Regions from separate parts of the Pseudocitrobacter sp. CD920760 genome, predicted to be linked through region 3. Evidence: riboswitches for the same ligand, from Rfam matches in the RefSeq annotation. Region 3 holds a riboswitch; each other region holds the start of a gene.
The links. Region 3 has a riboswitch for thiamine pyrophosphate ahead of thiB (thiamine ABC transporter substrate binding subunit). Riboswitches for the same ligand answer to the same signal wherever they lie in the genome.
Positions count from the first base shown of each region.

Region 1: it holds a riboswitch for thiamine pyrophosphate, as region 3 does, so the genes downstream of both, thiC (phosphomethylpyrimidine synthase ThiC) here and thiB (thiamine ABC transporter substrate binding subunit) in region 3, are expected to answer to the same signal.
Region 2: it holds a riboswitch for thiamine pyrophosphate, as region 3 does, so the genes downstream of both, thiM (hydroxyethylthiazole kinase) here and thiB (thiamine ABC transporter substrate binding subunit) in region 3, are expected to answer to the same signal.

Region 1 is NZ_CM173490.1:229,268-234,712, forward strand. It holds gene AC1MKH_RS01055 (HesA/MoeB/ThiF family protein) at 1-501, opposite strand, end outside; gene thiE (thiamine phosphate synthase) at 494-1,129, opposite strand; gene thiC (phosphomethylpyrimidine synthase ThiC) at 1,129-3,024, opposite strand; TPP riboswitch at 3,111-3,220, opposite strand; gene rsd (sigma D regulator) at 3,271-3,759, opposite strand; gene nudC (NAD(+) diphosphatase) at 3,856-4,629, shown strand; gene hemE (uroporphyrinogen decarboxylase) at 4,673-5,445, shown strand, end outside.
Region 2 is NZ_CM173490.1:3,427,743-3,433,187, forward strand. It holds gene AC1MKH_RS16145 (NCS2 family permease) at 1-780, shown strand, start outside; gene thiD (bifunctional hydroxymethylpyrimidine kinase/phosphomethylpyrimidine kinase) at 960-1,760, opposite strand; gene thiM (hydroxyethylthiazole kinase) at 1,757-2,542, opposite strand; TPP riboswitch at 2,577-2,674, opposite strand; fluoride riboswitch at 2,771-2,838, shown strand; gene AC1MKH_RS16160 (universal stress protein) at 2,916-3,338, shown strand; gene crcB (fluoride efflux transporter CrcB) at 3,354-3,728, shown strand; gene AC1MKH_RS16170 (DUF7916 family protein) at 3,725-4,567, opposite strand; gene AC1MKH_RS16175 (oxidoreductase) at 4,577-5,445, opposite strand, start outside.
Region 3 is NZ_CM173490.1:805,169-810,613, reverse strand. It holds gene AC1MKH_RS03700 (sugar efflux transporter) at 1-880, opposite strand, end outside; gene sgrT (glucose uptake inhibitor SgrT) at 966-1,118, opposite strand; gene sgrR (HTH-type transcriptional regulator SgrR) at 1,206-2,861, shown strand; TPP riboswitch at 2,898-2,989, shown strand; gene thiB (thiamine ABC transporter substrate binding subunit) at 3,020-4,003, shown strand; gene thiP (thiamine/thiamine pyrophosphate ABC transporter permease ThiP) at 3,979-5,445, shown strand, end outside.

The DNA of each region.
Region 1 (5,445 bases), 580 kb from region 3:
TTGCGTCCACGGCGGTGTCAGTACCATCATCTGCCCACCGAACCCCACCGCGCTGGCCGTAATCAGCGGCGTGTTCAGCGCCACGCAGGCCGCGTTGATCGCCTGGCGCGTCGCCATGTTATCGGTGCAATCAAGCACCAGATCCGCGTCGTGCACCGCCTGCTTTAGCGCATCGCCCGCCAGCCGTTGGGCGATCGTTGTGAGAGTGATATCCGGGTTTAACGCCGCCAGTCGCGCGCGCGTTGCCTCTGCTTTTGAGCGCGCGATGTCGGGCGTGGTAAAGGCAATCTGACGATGCAGATTACTCAGATGCACCTCGTCATCGTCGGCAAGCACCAGCGTGCCGACGCCCGCACCGGCAAGATACAGCGCCGCAGGCGCGCCTAAGCCGCCGAGCCCGACGATAAGCACCCGGCTGGCGAGCAGTTTTTGCTGGCCCTCCACGGCGATATCCTCCAGTAACATCTGGCGACTGTAGCGCATGAAATCGCGATCATTCATCGCCCACTCCCGCCAGCGCCAGCAGTTTCGCGGTGGCATCGCGCCAGTCTGCGGCTTGCGTAATCGCGCTCACGACGGCGATGCTGCCAACGCCCGTCGCCAGCACTGCCGGCGCACGTTCAAGGCTAATTCCGCCAATGGCGACGGTGGGGTAATCGTCCAGGCGTTTAATATGCGCGGCGAGCTGTTCCAGCCCCTGCGGCGCGGAGGGCATCTGCTTGGTTTGCGTTGGGAACACGTGACCCAGCGCGATGTACGAAGGCTGCGCCGCCAGCGCCACGTCAATTTCCATATCATCGTGAGTCGATACGCCAAGCCGTAAGTTGGCCGCGCGAATCGCGTCGAGATCGGTGGTTTCCAGATCTTCCTGCCCCAGATGCACGCCATAAGCCTGGTGTTTAATCGCCAGGCGCCAGTAGTCGTTGATAAACAGACGCGCGTTATAGCGACGGCCGAGATCTATCGCGGCAACCACATCGGCCTCGACCTCGTCGTCGTGTTTGTCCTTAATGCGTAACTGAATGGTGCGTACGCCCGCTTCCAGCAAACGTGCGATCCACTCCACGCTATCAACAACCGGGTAGAGGCCCAAACGGAAAGGAACCGGGGGAAAATGAGGCTGGTACATTATAAATTCTCCTGAGGGATATAGAGTTCGCCACCCCGGGCGCGGAACTGACCAGACATCTCGTTCATCCCGGTCTCTGCGGCCTGTTTTGCCGCGTAATCGCGAACTTCCTGGGTGATTTTCATTGAGCAGAATTTGGGGCCGCACATCGAGCAGAAATGGGCAACTTTGCCCGATTCCTGCGGCAGTGTTTCATCGTGATAGGCGCGAGCGGTGAAGGGGTCGAGCGCCAGGTTAAACTGATCTTCCCAGCGGAATTCAAAGCGTGCTTTCGACATGGCGTTATCGCGAATCTGCGCGCCGGGGTGACCTTTTGCCAGGTCTGCCGCGTGGGCGGCGATCTTGTAAGTGATAAGTCCTTGCTTCACATCGTCTTTATTCGGTAAGCCGAGGTGCTCTTTTGGCGTGACGTAGCAGAGCATCGCGCAGCCGAACCAGCCAATCATCGCCGCACCAATCCCGGAGGTGAAATGGTCGTAGCCTGGTGCAATATCGGTGGTGAGCGGCCCTAACGTATAAAACGGCGCTTCATGGCAGTGCTCCAGCTCTTCGGTCATATTACGGCGGATCATCTGCATTGGCACATGGCCGGGCCCTTCAATCATCACCTGCACGTCATATTCCCAGGCGATTTTGGTCAATTCGCCCAACGTGTGAAGTTCTGCAAACTGGGCTTCATCGTTGGCATCCTGAATTGAGCCAGGACGCAGGCCGTCGCCCAGCGACAGCGATACATCATAGGCGGCGCAAATTTCACAAATTTCGCGGAAGTGCTGATAAAGGAAGTTTTCCTGATGATGCGAGAGGCACCACTTCACCATGATTGAGCCACCGCGCGACACAATACCGGTCAGGCGTTTGGCGGTCATCGGCACGTAACGCAGCAGCACGCCCGCATGAATGGTGAAGTAGTCTACGCCCTGTTCGGCCTGTTCCAGCAACGTATCGCGGAACGCTTCCCAGCTCAGATCCTCGGCGATCCCATTGACCTTCTCCAGCGCCTGGTAGATCGGCACGGTGCCGATTGGTACCGGGCTGTTGCGCAGGATCCATTCGCGGGTTTCGTGGATGTAACGCCCGGTGGAGAGGTCCATCACCGTATCGGCGCCCCAGCGCGTTGCCCACACCAGTTTTTCCACCTCTTCTTCAATCGAGGAGCTCACTGCGGAGTTACCGATATTGGCGTTCACCTTCACCAGGAAGTTACGCCCGATGATCATCGGTTCCGATTCCGGATGGTTAATATTGGCCGGGATAATCGCCCGACCTGCCGCCACTTCGGCACGGACAAACTCAGGCGTGATGTTTTGTGGTAGCAGCGTGTCGAAGCTTTGCCCCGGATGCTGCTGGCGCAGTACTTCGCTGCGAATGCGCTCGCGCCCCATATTTTCGCGCAGGGCGATAAATTCCATCTCCGGGGTGATTACCCCCCGACGAGCATAATGGAGTTGGGTGACGCGCTTGCCGGGACACGCGCGTTTTGGCGTCAACAGGCCGGTGAAGCGCAATTCGTCGAGAAATTCGTCCGCGAGGCGGGCCTGAGTATAGGCGGAGCTGCGCGCCGTTAAGGTTTCGCTATCGGCGCGCGCGTCAATCCACGGCTGGCGCAGTTTTGCCAGGCCCTGGCGGATATCGATTTTTTCGGCTGGGTCGCCGTAGGGGCCGGAGGTGTCATACACCGGGATCGCTTCATTCTCTTCGTACTGCGCATTATCCTCGCTGCCGCCAATGAGCGTGGGGCTAAGCTGAATTTCGCGCATCGGCACGCGTACGCCAGGCTGTGTACCGGCGAGATAAATACGGCGCGAGTTAGGGAAAGCGGTGCCTTCCAGAGTATCAATAAAGCGTTGAGCCTGTTCGCGTTGTTCGCGGCGAGTCAGTTTTGTTGTAGACATAGCGCATACCAAATAAAAAAGGATATGGCTTGTCAGACGACGGATGGAGTAATGGATGCACAGCGCCCGTGAAGGCAGAGGCATAAAGCTGAATTACTCTTGTTCCCTTCGCAGGTATTAGCCTGATCAGGTTCCGCGGATCCCGAATTAACGGTCTCAGCCTGTGTTTTCACACGTGGCACTCCGACAAGATGTAGCCCCATAAATGGGACGATGAATGTAAACTACGCGTTAATGCGTAAAATCTCAAGCGGGACGTTTGATCCCGGCGCTATCGTGCATCGCATCCAGCACGAGCATGATGAGCTTATCTTCGAGCACAAAACGTGCCTCCAGCGCCTCGCCGATATCCGACAATGCTTGTTGAAATTCAAAGCAATTATCGTGATCGATGGCCGTCTCCAGGCTGGAGTCGTAATAGTCCATAATCAACTGGGTGTTGGCTTCCAGCTTGGGCCAGATTTTAGTGGCCGTTAAAAGCGCGGCGTCGCCTTCCAATTTATGGAGAATGCGTTCATAAATACTGAAGTGGCAGGAGGAGAGGTAGTCCACCAGTCGCTGACAAAAATCATCCAGTGCTTTTTCATTCAGCCGTATAAACGATTCTTTGCCAGGCTTAATCCCAATCAGGTTGGAATAAGCGACAAGCAATTGCTTGCGTATGTTGAGCCAGCGGTCGACCAGTTTGTTACTGCCTCCAACATGCTCCGTCAGGCTTTCGAGCTGGTTTAACATGTGATTGACTCCGCACAAGTGGGTTTAAAGACTGCGCACTAAGATGTAACGATAATGTAAATAACATGCCAGTGAAGCAAAGGTAGTGCAATAGATATGGATCGTATAATTGAAAAATTAGACATCGGCTGGTGGGTCGTCAGCCATGAGCAAAAATTATGGCTGCCGGGCGGAGAATTACCCTGGGGCGAAGCGGGAAAATTCGACCTTGCGGGGCAACGCGCGCTGCTGATTGGTGAATGGCAAGGCTCGCCGGTGTGGCTGATTCAGCAACAGCGTCGTCATGATATGGGCTCGCTGCGGCAAATTCTCGACCAGGATGCCGGGCTGTTTCAACTCGCCGGGCGCGGCGTGCAGCTGGCGGAGTTCTACCGCTCGCATAAATTCTGCGGCTACTGTGGGCATACCATGCACCCCAGCAAAACCGAATGGGCGATGCTGTGCGACCACTGCCGTCAACGCTACTATCCGCAAATCGCGCCCTGCATCATCGTCGCCATTCGTCGCGATGACACCATCCTGCTGGCGCAGCATACGCGTCATCGCAACGGCGTACACACCGTGCTGGCCGGGTTCGTTGAAGTGGGCGAAACGCTGGAGCAGGCCGTCGCGCGCGAAGTGATGGAAGAGAGCAGTATAAAAATCAAAAACCTGCGTTATGTCACCTCCCAACCGTGGCCGTTCCCGCAATCACTGATGACCGCGTTTATGGCCGAGTATGACAGCGGCGATATCGTGATCGACCCCAAAGAGCTGCTGGAAGCCAACTGGTATCGCTATGACGATTTACCGTTACTGCCGCCGCCGGGAACCGTCGCCCGTCGACTCATTGAAGATACTGTCGCACTCTGCCGGGCAGAGTATGAGTGACACTCATGTTACACTGGCGTGAAAGAGCTCAAGGAATGGAAAAATGACCGAACTGAAAAACGATCGTTACCTGCGTGCGCTGCTGCGTCAGCCTGTAGATGTCACCCCTGTCTGGATGATGCGCCAGGCGGGCCGCTATTTACCGGAATATAAAGCGACCCGTGCCCAGGCCGGGGATTTTATGTCCCTGTGCAAAAACGCCGAGCTGGCATGCGAAGTCACACTTCAGCCGCTGCGCCGTTACCCGCTGGATGCGGCCATTCTGTTCTCCGATATTCTGACTATCCCGGATGCAATGGGCCTCGGGCTCTATTTTGAAGCGGGCGAAGGCCCACGCTTTACCTCGCCGATAACCAGTAAAGCGGATGTTGATAAGCTGCCGATTCCGGACCCGGAAGGCGAACTGGGTTATGTGATGAACGCGGTGCGTACGATCCGCCGCGAACTGAAAGGCGAAGTGCCGCTGATTGGTTTCTCCGGCAGCCCGTGGACGCTGGCGACCTACATGGTCGAAGGCGGCAGCAGCAAAGCGTTTACCGTGATTAAAAAGATGATGTATGCCGAGCCGCAAACGCTGCATCTGCTGCTCGATAAACTGGCGAAAAGCGTCACGCTCTATCTGAATGCGCAGATTAAAGCCGGTGCGCAGTCGGTGATGATTTTCGACACCTGGGGCGGTGTGCTCACCGGGCGTGATTATCAGCAGTTCTCGCTGTATTACATGCACAAAATTGTCGATGGTTTGCTGCGTGAAAACGACGGGCGCCGCGTGCCGGTGACGCTGTTCACCAAAGGCGGAGGGCAGTGGCTGGAAGA
Region 2 (5,445 bases), 2.6 Mb from region 3:
GCGCTGTGCGGGCTGTTTCTGGCGATTGCCCTGCAGGCGCGTCGTATTCCTGGCGCTATCCTGTGGGCAATTCTGTGTGCGACGCTGGTGGGTATCCCGGCGGGCGTCACGCACCTGCCATCAAGCTTTATCGCCCTGCCCCACTCATTAACTCCGGTGTTTGCGCAGGTGGATATCATTGGCGCGCTGAATATCGCTTTCCTGCCTTATCTGTTTGTCTTTTTTGCCTCAGAGTTTTTCTCAACCATGGGCACCACGCTTGCCGTCGGCGGTGAAGCGGGCCTGCTGGATGAAGAAGGCAATATGCCGCACATCAACCGCCCGTTTATGGTTGACTCCATTGCCGCCGCGCTGGGCCCGTGGGTCGGTATTCCGGCCGCGACGGCGCTGATTGAGTCTTCAGCCTCGGCGGAAGCAGGCGGTAAAACCGGCATGACTGCGCTTGCCGCCGCCATCATGTTCTTGCTGATGCTGCTGTTCACCCCCGTTGCGCTGATGATCCCCAAAGAAGCCACAGCCCCGGCGTTGATCCTGATTGGCCTGAATATGTTTAGCGGCCTGCGTAAGGTGGATTTGGCGAATTTCACCGACGGCTTACCGGTACTGATGATGGTGATGATTACGCTTATCGCCAATAGCTTCGGGACGGGTATCGCGGGTGGGTTGCTGTTCTATGTGATGATTAAAACCATTGCCGGGAAGTGGCGGGAAATCCCTCTCGGCTTATGGATTCTGGCAGTGCCGCTGGTGTATTACTTTGCCACGCTGGTGCGCCATTAATCAGGAATTCATCAAGCGCGTTTTGGTGGCGTGGTGCTGATATTTGCCGGATGCGGCGTAAACGCCTTATCCGGCCTACAAAACTTCACAAATTCAATATATTGCACACTCTCTGTAGGCCTGATAAGCGCAACGCCATCAGGCAATTTTGCATTTGTCATCCATCCAAATGCAGGTGATCACCACCAGGCGTGAAAATGGTGCACCGGGCCAATTCCACTGCCGACTTCCAGCGTATCGGCCTGCGCCAGCGCGGCAGAAAGCCAGGTTTTCGCTTCCAGCACCGTGTCGCCCCAGCAGCTATGGCGCGGACGCAGTGCTGCCAGCGCAGCCGACAGCGTACAACCCGTGCCGTGGGTGTTTTTGGTCATGACGCGTGGTGCGGTAAAACGCTGCTCGCCGTCGCGGGTGAACAGCCAGTCGGGGCTTTCCGCATCGTCAAGATGGCCGCCTTTCATAAGGACCGCGCCGCAGCCCATCGCCAGCAGCGCGCGCCCTTGTTCCAGCATTTCACGCTCATTCCGCGCATGCGGCGCATCCAGCAATGCCGCCGCTTCCGGCAGATTCGGCGTAATTAACGAGACCTGTGGCAGCAGGCGTTGACGCAGCGTTTCTACCGCCGCGGGCGATAGCAGCGCATCGCCGCTTTTGGCCAACATGACCGTATCCAGCACCACATTTTCCACCCGATGGCGCTGTAATCGCTCCGCCACGGCTTCAACGATATCAGTTTCCGCCAGCATACCGATTTTGGTGGTATCGATGCGCACATCGTTAAACACGGAATCCAGCTGCGCAGCGACAAAATCCGGTTCAATACGATAGACCGACTGCACGCCATGGGTGTTCTGCGCCACCAGCGCGGTGATCACCGAACAGCCGTATGCGCCCAATGCTGAGAAGGTTTTCAGATCCGCCTGAATGCCCGCGCCACCGCTTGGATCGGTACCGGCAATGGTTAATGCGTTAATCCGTTTCATGCCAGTGCCTCCCCATTCAGTGCATACAGCGCATCTAAAAATGCGGGGACAAAACTGCCCGGTCCGTTATCGACCGCCGCACGACCACCGGCCAGTTTCATAAAGGCGCAGGCAGAGGCAACGTTATCCAGCCTGTCGCCCGGCAGCGCACAGCTTGCCGCGACGACCGCAGACAATGCACAGCCCGTCCCCACTACCCGGGTCATCAACGGGTCGCCGCCCGTTACCGCGACAACGCGTTGTCCATCGGTGATGTAATCCACTTCGCCCGTCACCGCCACAATGGTATTGATCTGACGCGCCAGAGCCTGCGCCGCCGGTAGCGCAGCAGCGGCGGTATCGGTGGTATCCACGCCGCGCCCGCCCGCGCTCATTCCCGCCAGCGCCATAATTTCGGAGGCATTTCCCCGAATGGCGGCAGGTTTTAAGGTCAACAGGTCGTGGCAAAACTCGGTGCGCAGCGTTAACGCGCCCACGGCGACAGGGTCGAGAGTCCAGGGTTTACCCGCAGCGTTCGCACTCAACACGGCGGCTTTCATCGCCTGCGCGCGCGGCTGCGTTAGCGTGCCGACGTTTATCAATAACGCATCGGCAATGGCAGAGAACTGCGCGGCTTCCTGCGCATCAATCACCATCGCGGGGGATGCACCGAGCGCCAGCAATACGTTGGCGGTAAAGGTCTGCACGACGTCGTTAGTCATACAGTGAACAAGGGGGGCGTGATGACGAAAAAGATGTAACGAATGCGCGATTTGCGCGGGACTAAGCGGCTCTGCTTGCATGGTTTGCTCCTGCCAGAACGTCCAGAAGCAATGACCTGACGGTCTCTGACTTCCCTACGCTGGCATTATCCAGATCAGGTGGTACGGGTTTTTCTCAGCCTTCACGAAGGAAGGGCACCCCGAGTCATCAATACAACAAATTCGTGTATCGCAGCAGGTTACGGCAAGTGCCGGGTGGAAGCAAGCCGCACAAACCATTTGCATTCCCCCCCTCATCGGCCCACAATTATTCATAAAGGTGATGGCGTTCCACCTTTCCCAACCGCCCTGCTGGGGCTGATGACGCCTGGTATACCCTCTTAACATGGAGGTATGTCAGGCTGTCTGTCGTTTAAAGACCCGCTCATACCTCGCAACCTGACGAGGTTTTTTTATGCCTGTTTACAACCATGCGCTGGTGCTGATTAACAACAGTCTTGATGGCATTCCCCTGCTCGATCACGCCGCAAAAATGGCGCAGGAGAACGCGATGACGATAACCATCGCGCATATCAGCACCGATTATCGCGCCCTCAATTATGTCTCCGACAGCCTGATGGATGACGTGGTTTCGCAGGAAGTCATTCAGGCCAAAGCCCTGTTGAGCGAGCTGGCGGAATCCGTTTCCTTACCGGTACAAACGCTGGAACTGGTCACGACCCGTCGCTTTGAAGATGTCGAATCCTGTATCCGCGATCGCCGTATCGATCTGGTCATCGCCGGACATCACAATCGCCTGCTGGGCGTGCTCGCCTCCCACTCCCTTGAGTACATCAATCATCTGACGGTGGATGTGCTGATCAAACATTTAGCATAAGGATTTACGCGCGTGATGTATCGTTCATTACTGGCCGTTATTATTGGCGGCTCTACCGGGTGTGTCATTCGTTGGTGGCTGTCGATGAAACTGAACAGCCTTTTCCCCAGCCTGCCACCAGGAACGCTGGTGGTTAATCTGGTCGGTGGTTTTATTATTGGCGCGGCGCTGGCGTTCTTTTTGCGCCAGCCGCAGTTGGACCCGGCATGGAAGTTACTGATTACCACCGGGCTTTGCGGCGGGATGACGACCTTTTCCACCTTTTCGGCGGAGATCGTCACCCTTTTGCAAAATGGCAACTATCTGTGGGCGATGATTTCGGTGATGACTCACGTGGTGGGATCGCTCCTGATGACCGCTGCCGGATTCTTTTTGATGACGCTGGTTTAGCGCGCCAGCGACGCCGCCATTCTCACCCAGGTGTGGCGGCGACCGCGAACGGCCATCGAAAACGCATACAGCGCTTGCGGGTCAGCCATTCCGGCGACACCGGCATCGCCGAAGTTGTACATATCGGCGCCGCAGCGCTTACTGGCGAGTGCAATTTGCCGCACCGTTTCTTCATCTGCGCCCTCCTGGCTGCTGCTGAGCGTGGTGATGCCCACGCCACCGACGGCCTGAACCGCCGCCAGCGCAAAGGCCACCTTCTCCTCTGAGGCGCCGCGACAGCTGGCTGGCGCGGGAATCATCACGCCATCGGCACCTTCCAGAACATAGCGGGCGTACTCCTGCGGTTCGGCAAGGCCTGACGCATAAAACTTCGCCACCAGGATCATTTTATCGGTCATCGCGCGAATCTGGCGCAGTGCGTCAATGACGCGCTCAGCGGTGACGCCCGGTTTGTCATACGCCGTCAGGCAGTAAAAATCTGCCTCCTGCAGCAGCGCAAGATTATTCAGGTTACAGGCGCGAGGATCGTCCAGCGACGGATCTGCCAGCACTTCCATGCTGACGCCAATCAGTCGCCCCGTCAGCGCTTTGAAGTGGGCAAGGTTTTCACATCCCTGAATCGCCTGAGTGCGGCAATTCATTCCTTTTACCAGCAGCAGATCGCAGCCAAACGCGCAAAGCAGCTCGCCATTGGTCACTTCGCCGTACAGCGGGCTCGCCCCTGCCGCGACTTCCGCCATAATCACGCGTCCTTCAGAAGCGACAATGGCCTGCACCAGCTCGCTTGCAGCAGCCGGTTTGGCAAAATCACGGGTGCGGCAATTTAAAATCCGTTGCATATATTCTCCTTAAGATAACGCGATCAGTGACGGCGATGGCTGCTGGAACGCGCGTTCCAGAATCTCCAGATTAGTCAGCGCTTCCAGCTCGCTGACGTAGTTTGCGCATCCAGTGGTTAATGTTTCATACAGCGCGTCATAGACCCGACCATAGTCACCTTTAACCGCCGGAATAAACGCTTGCTGGCTGTTGCCCTGCTCGTCGATATAGTCAAGTACGCTAGGGTGTTCATCTGCGGCGAATAAGGGATTATCCGGCATAATATTGGCTTTCAGGCTGGTTTCCTGCTGGTCTATTTCATCGCGAATAAAGGTTCCGCGCGTACCGTGGACCAGGAATTTAGGATACGGCTTTTTCACCAGATGGCTGGTTTTAATAATGGCTTTCATATCGCCATAAATGAGCTGCGCTTCGAACGTGTCATCCGGGTTATCCGGCTGGCGCAAATGGCGCAGATGATAATAAACCTGCTGCGGGCGGCCAAATAATGCCAGCATTTGATCAAGGGTATGTACGCCAAGGCCATAAAACGCGCCGTCAAAATGCCCTCCCGGCTGGCGGTCGGCCTGCGGGCGGAAATAGTCGAAGTGGCTCTCCACCTCCACAATTGTGCCAAGCTTGCCGCTTTCAATAACCTGTTTCATGGTCAGGAAACAGCTATCAAAACGACGATTCTGGAAAGGGGTCACCAGTAGCCCTTTTTCACGCGCCAGGGCGAAGAGTGTCTTCGCTTCTTCGAGCGTGGTCGTGAACGGTTTCTCGACCAGCACATTTTTACCATGCTCAAGACAGAGTTTGGCATAGTGAAAATGGCTATCCGGATGCGTACACACCGTCACCAGGGATAGGGTTGGGTCGTTCAAAATATCTTCAACTT
Region 3 (5,445 bases):
ACAGCACGCCAAACGCAACCGATGTCACCATCATACGACGCTTACCAAAGCGTTTGACGTAATACCCCGCGAGGATCATCGCCGGAATTTCCAGCCCGGCGGCGGTACCCATCAGGATCCCGGCCAGTTTATCCGGCAGGCCAAGATCGCTGCTGATCCACAGCGGCATGTCGATGATATACATGGTGTTGCAGGTCCACATCAGCGTCGAGGCGATGAACAGCATCCGCACGTTAGGATCGTTCCAACCGCTGACCTGAGTGATTTCAACGTCCGCCGCCTGTTCAATGCGCGCCACCGAGGGCAGCATCAGCGCAATCATCGCCAGGCTAATGGCAAAAATCCCGGCGGCAATGGCGAACATCATCGTAAAGCCGTAATTCAGCGCCAGCATAAACGCCAGCGGCGGGCCAATGACCCACGCCAGCGAGAGCTGCGCACGCATCACCGAGCTGAACATCACCACTTCCCGCGCCGAGCTGTCGGCATATTCGCGGGCCAGCGCAAACAGCTGCGGCATCGCGGCGTTGGCAATCGACGCGAGCAAAACGCCGCAGGTGATCAGCGTTAAATAGTGGCGATTAAACGCAAACAATAACGCGTTACCCACCGCCATCAGGCAGCAGAACATAATGAGCTTGCGACGATCGCCCTGGCTGTCGGAGCGTTTCGCCAGCCACAGGCTGACCAGAATCCCGGCGATAGCGTTCACCGTGTAAAATAGTCCCACCCAAAACGGCTGAGCGCCGACTTCCCGGCTGAGAAACAGGCTCAGCGTCGGCGCCTGCAGCGCCCCCGCCACGCCCATCATAAACGCCACCAGCATAAAGGCCGCGTAGACACCGTTGAGACGTCGTCCCATCGTCATAATCCAGAGCATGAGAAATCCTTTAGCGCGCGAGAAATAAAAAAAGCCAGCAGATAATACCTGCTGGCAAATACTCAGTCACACATGATTTGGCGATTTAGTGTTCAGAGGTCGAGCGCGTAACCTCCCACTGCATCAGATCATCAAGCATTTTGAACCGCATCCCTGCCATCTGGCGGGCCAGCCAGGAAACATGACGTGTTGCGTAAAAATAGTGCTGATAAAACTGACCTGTGGTTGACCTCTTCATATTCACCTCCCCGCTTCATCGAGATTGATTATTGGCTTAATATAGGGATTAATAAATTGCTGAGTTTTTATCAGGAGTTCCCCTTTTATGCCTTCTGGTCGACTGCAACAACAATTCATCCGTCTGTGGCAATGCTGCGACGGCAAAGCGCAGGAAACGACGCTGAACGAACTGGCGGAGCTGCTGAGCTGCTCGCGTCGCCATATGCGAACCCTGTTAAACACCATGGAAGCGCGGGGCTGGCTAACCTGGGAAGCCGAGGCCGGGCGCGGTAAACGCTCGCGATTAACCTTCCTCTATACCGGGCTGGCATTGCAGCAGCAGCGGGCGGAAGACCTGCTGGAGCAGGATCGTATTGACCAACTGGTACAGCTGGTTGGCGACAAATCGACGGTGCGACAGATGCTGGTTTCTCACCTGGGCCGTAGCTTCCGCCAGGGGCGGCACATTCTGCGTGTGCTCTACTACCGCCCGATGCAAAATCTGTTGCCCGGTACGGCGTTACGTCGATCTGAAACCCATATTGCGCGACAAATTTTCAGTGCCCTGACGCGCATAAATGAGGAAAACGGGGAACTGGAAGCCGATATTGCGCACCACTGGAAGGAGATATCCCCTCTGCACTGGCGCTTTTATTTGCGTCCAGGCATTCATTTTCATAATGGCCGCGAGCTGGAGATAGAAGACATCATCCATTCGCTGGAACGCATTAACAGGCTGCCGCTCTATTCTCATATCACTCAAATAGTGTCACCAACCGCATGGACGCTGGATATCCATCTCTCCCACGCGGACCGCTGGTTACCGTGGCTGCTCGGTCATACTCCGGCAATGATCCTGCCGTACGAGTGGTCATCCATGCCGCATTTCTCCCGCCAGCCGGTCGGAACCGGCCCTTACGCGGTGGTGCGCAATAACCAGAATCAGCTCAAAATCCACGCCTTTGAAGAGTATTTCGGTTTTCGCGCATTAATAGATGAAGTGAATGTTTGGGTATTACCCGACGTGGCGGAAGATCTCAGCTGTGGTCTGACGTTACAGGGCACTACCCAGAGCGAACAGGCCGTCGAAAGCCGGCTTGAAGAGGGATGCTACTATCTGCTGTTTGACGCCCGCTCGTCGCGCGGCGCCAATCAGCACGTACGCCAGTGGTTAAGCCACGTGCTGGCCCCGGCGAATTTGCTCTATCACGCCAGCGAACAGTACCAACAGTACTGGTTCCCGGCCTACGGCCTGCTGCCCCGCTGGCACCACGCGCACAGCAAAACCCACGAAAAACCCGCCGGGCTGGAGCGCATCACGATTGGTTTCTATCGCGATCATGTCGAACATAAAGTGATTGCCCGCATCATGGCGCAACTGCTGGCCGAGCATCAGGTCACACTTGAGATTAACGAAGTGGACTATGACGAATGGCACAGCGGCGAGGTGGTCAGCGATGTCTGGCTCAACAGCGCCAACTTCACGCTACCGTTAAACTTCTCCCTGTTCGCGCATCTTTGCGAAGTGCCGCTGCTTCAGCACTGCATCGCCCGTGACTGGCAGGCAGATATCCGACAGTGGCATGCGGGCGAACTGGATCTCCCGACCTGGTGCAAACAGTTGCTGGAACAACAGGCAATTGTGCCGCTCATCCACCACTGGCTGCGCATTCAGGGGCAACGCAGTATGCGCGGCGTGCGCATGAACACCCTCGGCTGGTTCGACTTTAAATCCGCGTGGTTCGCCCCGCCGGATCCATAGCGCTTTTGATTTATTCACGTAATCATTACAATAGCGAGCTACTCAACGGGGTGCATAAATTTGCTGAGAGATACCCGTCGAACCTGATCCGGATAACGCCGGCGGAGGGATTTGAGGCCAACTCAAAATCCTTTGCCACCTGCTCACTGAGGTGCAAAGTGTTAAAAAAATGTCTGCCGCTGCTGGCGCTTCTCGCCCTGCCAGCTTTCGCCAAACCGGTACTCACGGTTTACACCTATGATTCCTTCGCCGCCGACTGGGGCCCTGGCCCGGTGGTGAAAAAAGCCTTTGAAGCCGACTGTGGCTGCGAGCTGAAATTTGTGGCGCTGGAAGATGGCGTTTCACTGCTTAACCGCCTGCGCATGGAAGGAAAAAAGAGCAAAGCCGACGTGGTGCTGGGGCTCGATAACAACCTGCTGCAAGCCGCCAGCCAGACAAATCTGTTCGCCAAAAGCGGCGTGCCGACGAGTAACGTTACCGTCCCCGGCGGCTGGAAAGATGACACCTTTGTTCCCTTCGACTACGGCTATTTCGCCTTCGTTTACGATAAAAACAAACTGAAGAATCCGCCGAAAAGCCTGAAAGAACTGGTCGAGAGCGACCAGAAATGGCGGGTGATTTATCAGGACCCGCGCACCAGCACGCCGGGCCTGGGCCTGCTGCTGTGGATGCAAAAAGTGTATGGCGATAAAACAGCTGAAGCCTGGCAGAAACTGGCGGCGAAAACCGTCACCGTGACCAAAGGCTGGAGCGAAGCGTATGGTTTATTCCTGAAAGGGGAAAGCGACCTGGTGCTGAGCTACACCACCTCTCCGGCGTATCACATTATCGAAGAGAAAAAAGATAACTACGCCGCCGCCTCATTTGCCGAGGGGCATTATTTGCAGGTGGAAGTGGCGGCGCGGACCGCCGCCAGCAAACAGCCTGAACTGGCCGAAAAATTCCTCAAGTTTATGATTTCCCCTGCGTTCCAGCAGGCCATTCCGACGGGTAACTGGATGTATCCGGTGGCTGACGTGACGCTGCCCGCCGGCTTTGAGACGCTCGATAAACCGAAAACTGCCCTGGAATTTACCCCGCAGGACGTCGCCACACAGCGTCAGAACTGGATCGCGACATGGCAACGCGCCGTCAGCCGTTAATTCCCGGCTGGATTTGGCCTGGAGTGACGGCGGCGACGCTTATCGTCGCCGTGGCGCTGGCCGCCTTTCTGGCACTGTGGTTTAGCGCCCCGGATGCCAGCGGGCAGACGCTGCTGGCGGATAGCTACCTCTGGCACGTCGTGCGTTTCTCCTTCTGGCAGGCGTTTCTCTCCGCGCTGCTGTCGGTTGTGCCCGCTATTTTCCTCGCCCGCGCGCTCTATCGCCGTCGTTTCCCTGGCCGCGAAACATTGCTGCGCCTGTGCGCAATGACGCTGATTTTGCCCGTACTGGTCGCGGTATTCGGCATCCTCAGCGTCTACGGGCGTCAGGGCTGGCTGGCGCAGATACTCACATCACTCGGGCTGGAGTGGCATTTCTCGCCTTATGGATTGCAGGGCATCCTGCTGGCGCACGTGTTCTTCAACATGCCAATGGCGACCCGCCTGCTGCTTCAGGCGCTGGAGCAAATCCCCGGCGAGCAGCGCCAGCTTGCCGCTCAGCTTGGGATGCGCGGGTTCAATTTCTTTCGCTTCGTGGAATGGCCCTGGCTGCGTCGGCAAATTCTGCCCATCAGCACGCTGATCTTTATGCTCTGTTTTGCCAGCTTCGCCACCGTGCTATCGCTGGGCGGCGGGCCGAAAGCCACGACTATTGAACTGGCGATTTATCAGGCGCTCAATTTTGATTATGACCCGGCGCGGGCGGCGATGCTGGCGCTGATCCAGATGGCGTGCTGCCTGACGTTGGTGCTGGTTAGCCAACGTCTGAGCAAGGCGATTGCCGTCGGTAATACGCAAATGCAGGGCTGGCGCGACCCGGACGATCGTCTGCACAGCCGTCTTAGCGATGGTCTGCTGATTACGCTGGCCCTGTTATTGATGCTGCCGCCGCTGCTGGCGGTGCTGGTCGATGGCATCAACCCGGCGATGCTCAACGCCCTGCGACAACCGCCGCTCTGGCAGGCACTGTGGACTTCACTGCGCATCGCTGTTGCCGCAGGGGTATTGAGCGTGGTGCTCACCATGATGCTGCTGTGGAGCAGCCGCGAACTGCGCGCGCGTAATGCGCAGCTCGCCGGACAAACGCTGGAGCTGAGCGGCATGTTGATTCTCGCTATGCCGGGGATTGTGCTGGCGACCGGCTTTTTCCTGCTGCTGAATAATACTATCGGGCTGCCTGACTCCGCCGATGGCATCGTGATTTTCGCCAATGCGCTGATGGCCATCCCCTACGCGTTGAAAGTGCTGGAGACGCCGATGCGCGATATTACCGCGCGTTATACACCGTTGTGTGAGTCGCTGGGGCTGGAAGGGTTTAACCGTTTAAAAATCGTGGAGTTGCGCGCACTTAAACGGCCCCTCGCCCAGGCGCTGGCGTTCGCCTGCGTCCTGTCGATTGGCGATTTCGGTGTAGTGGCGCTGTTTGGCAATGATGATTTCCGC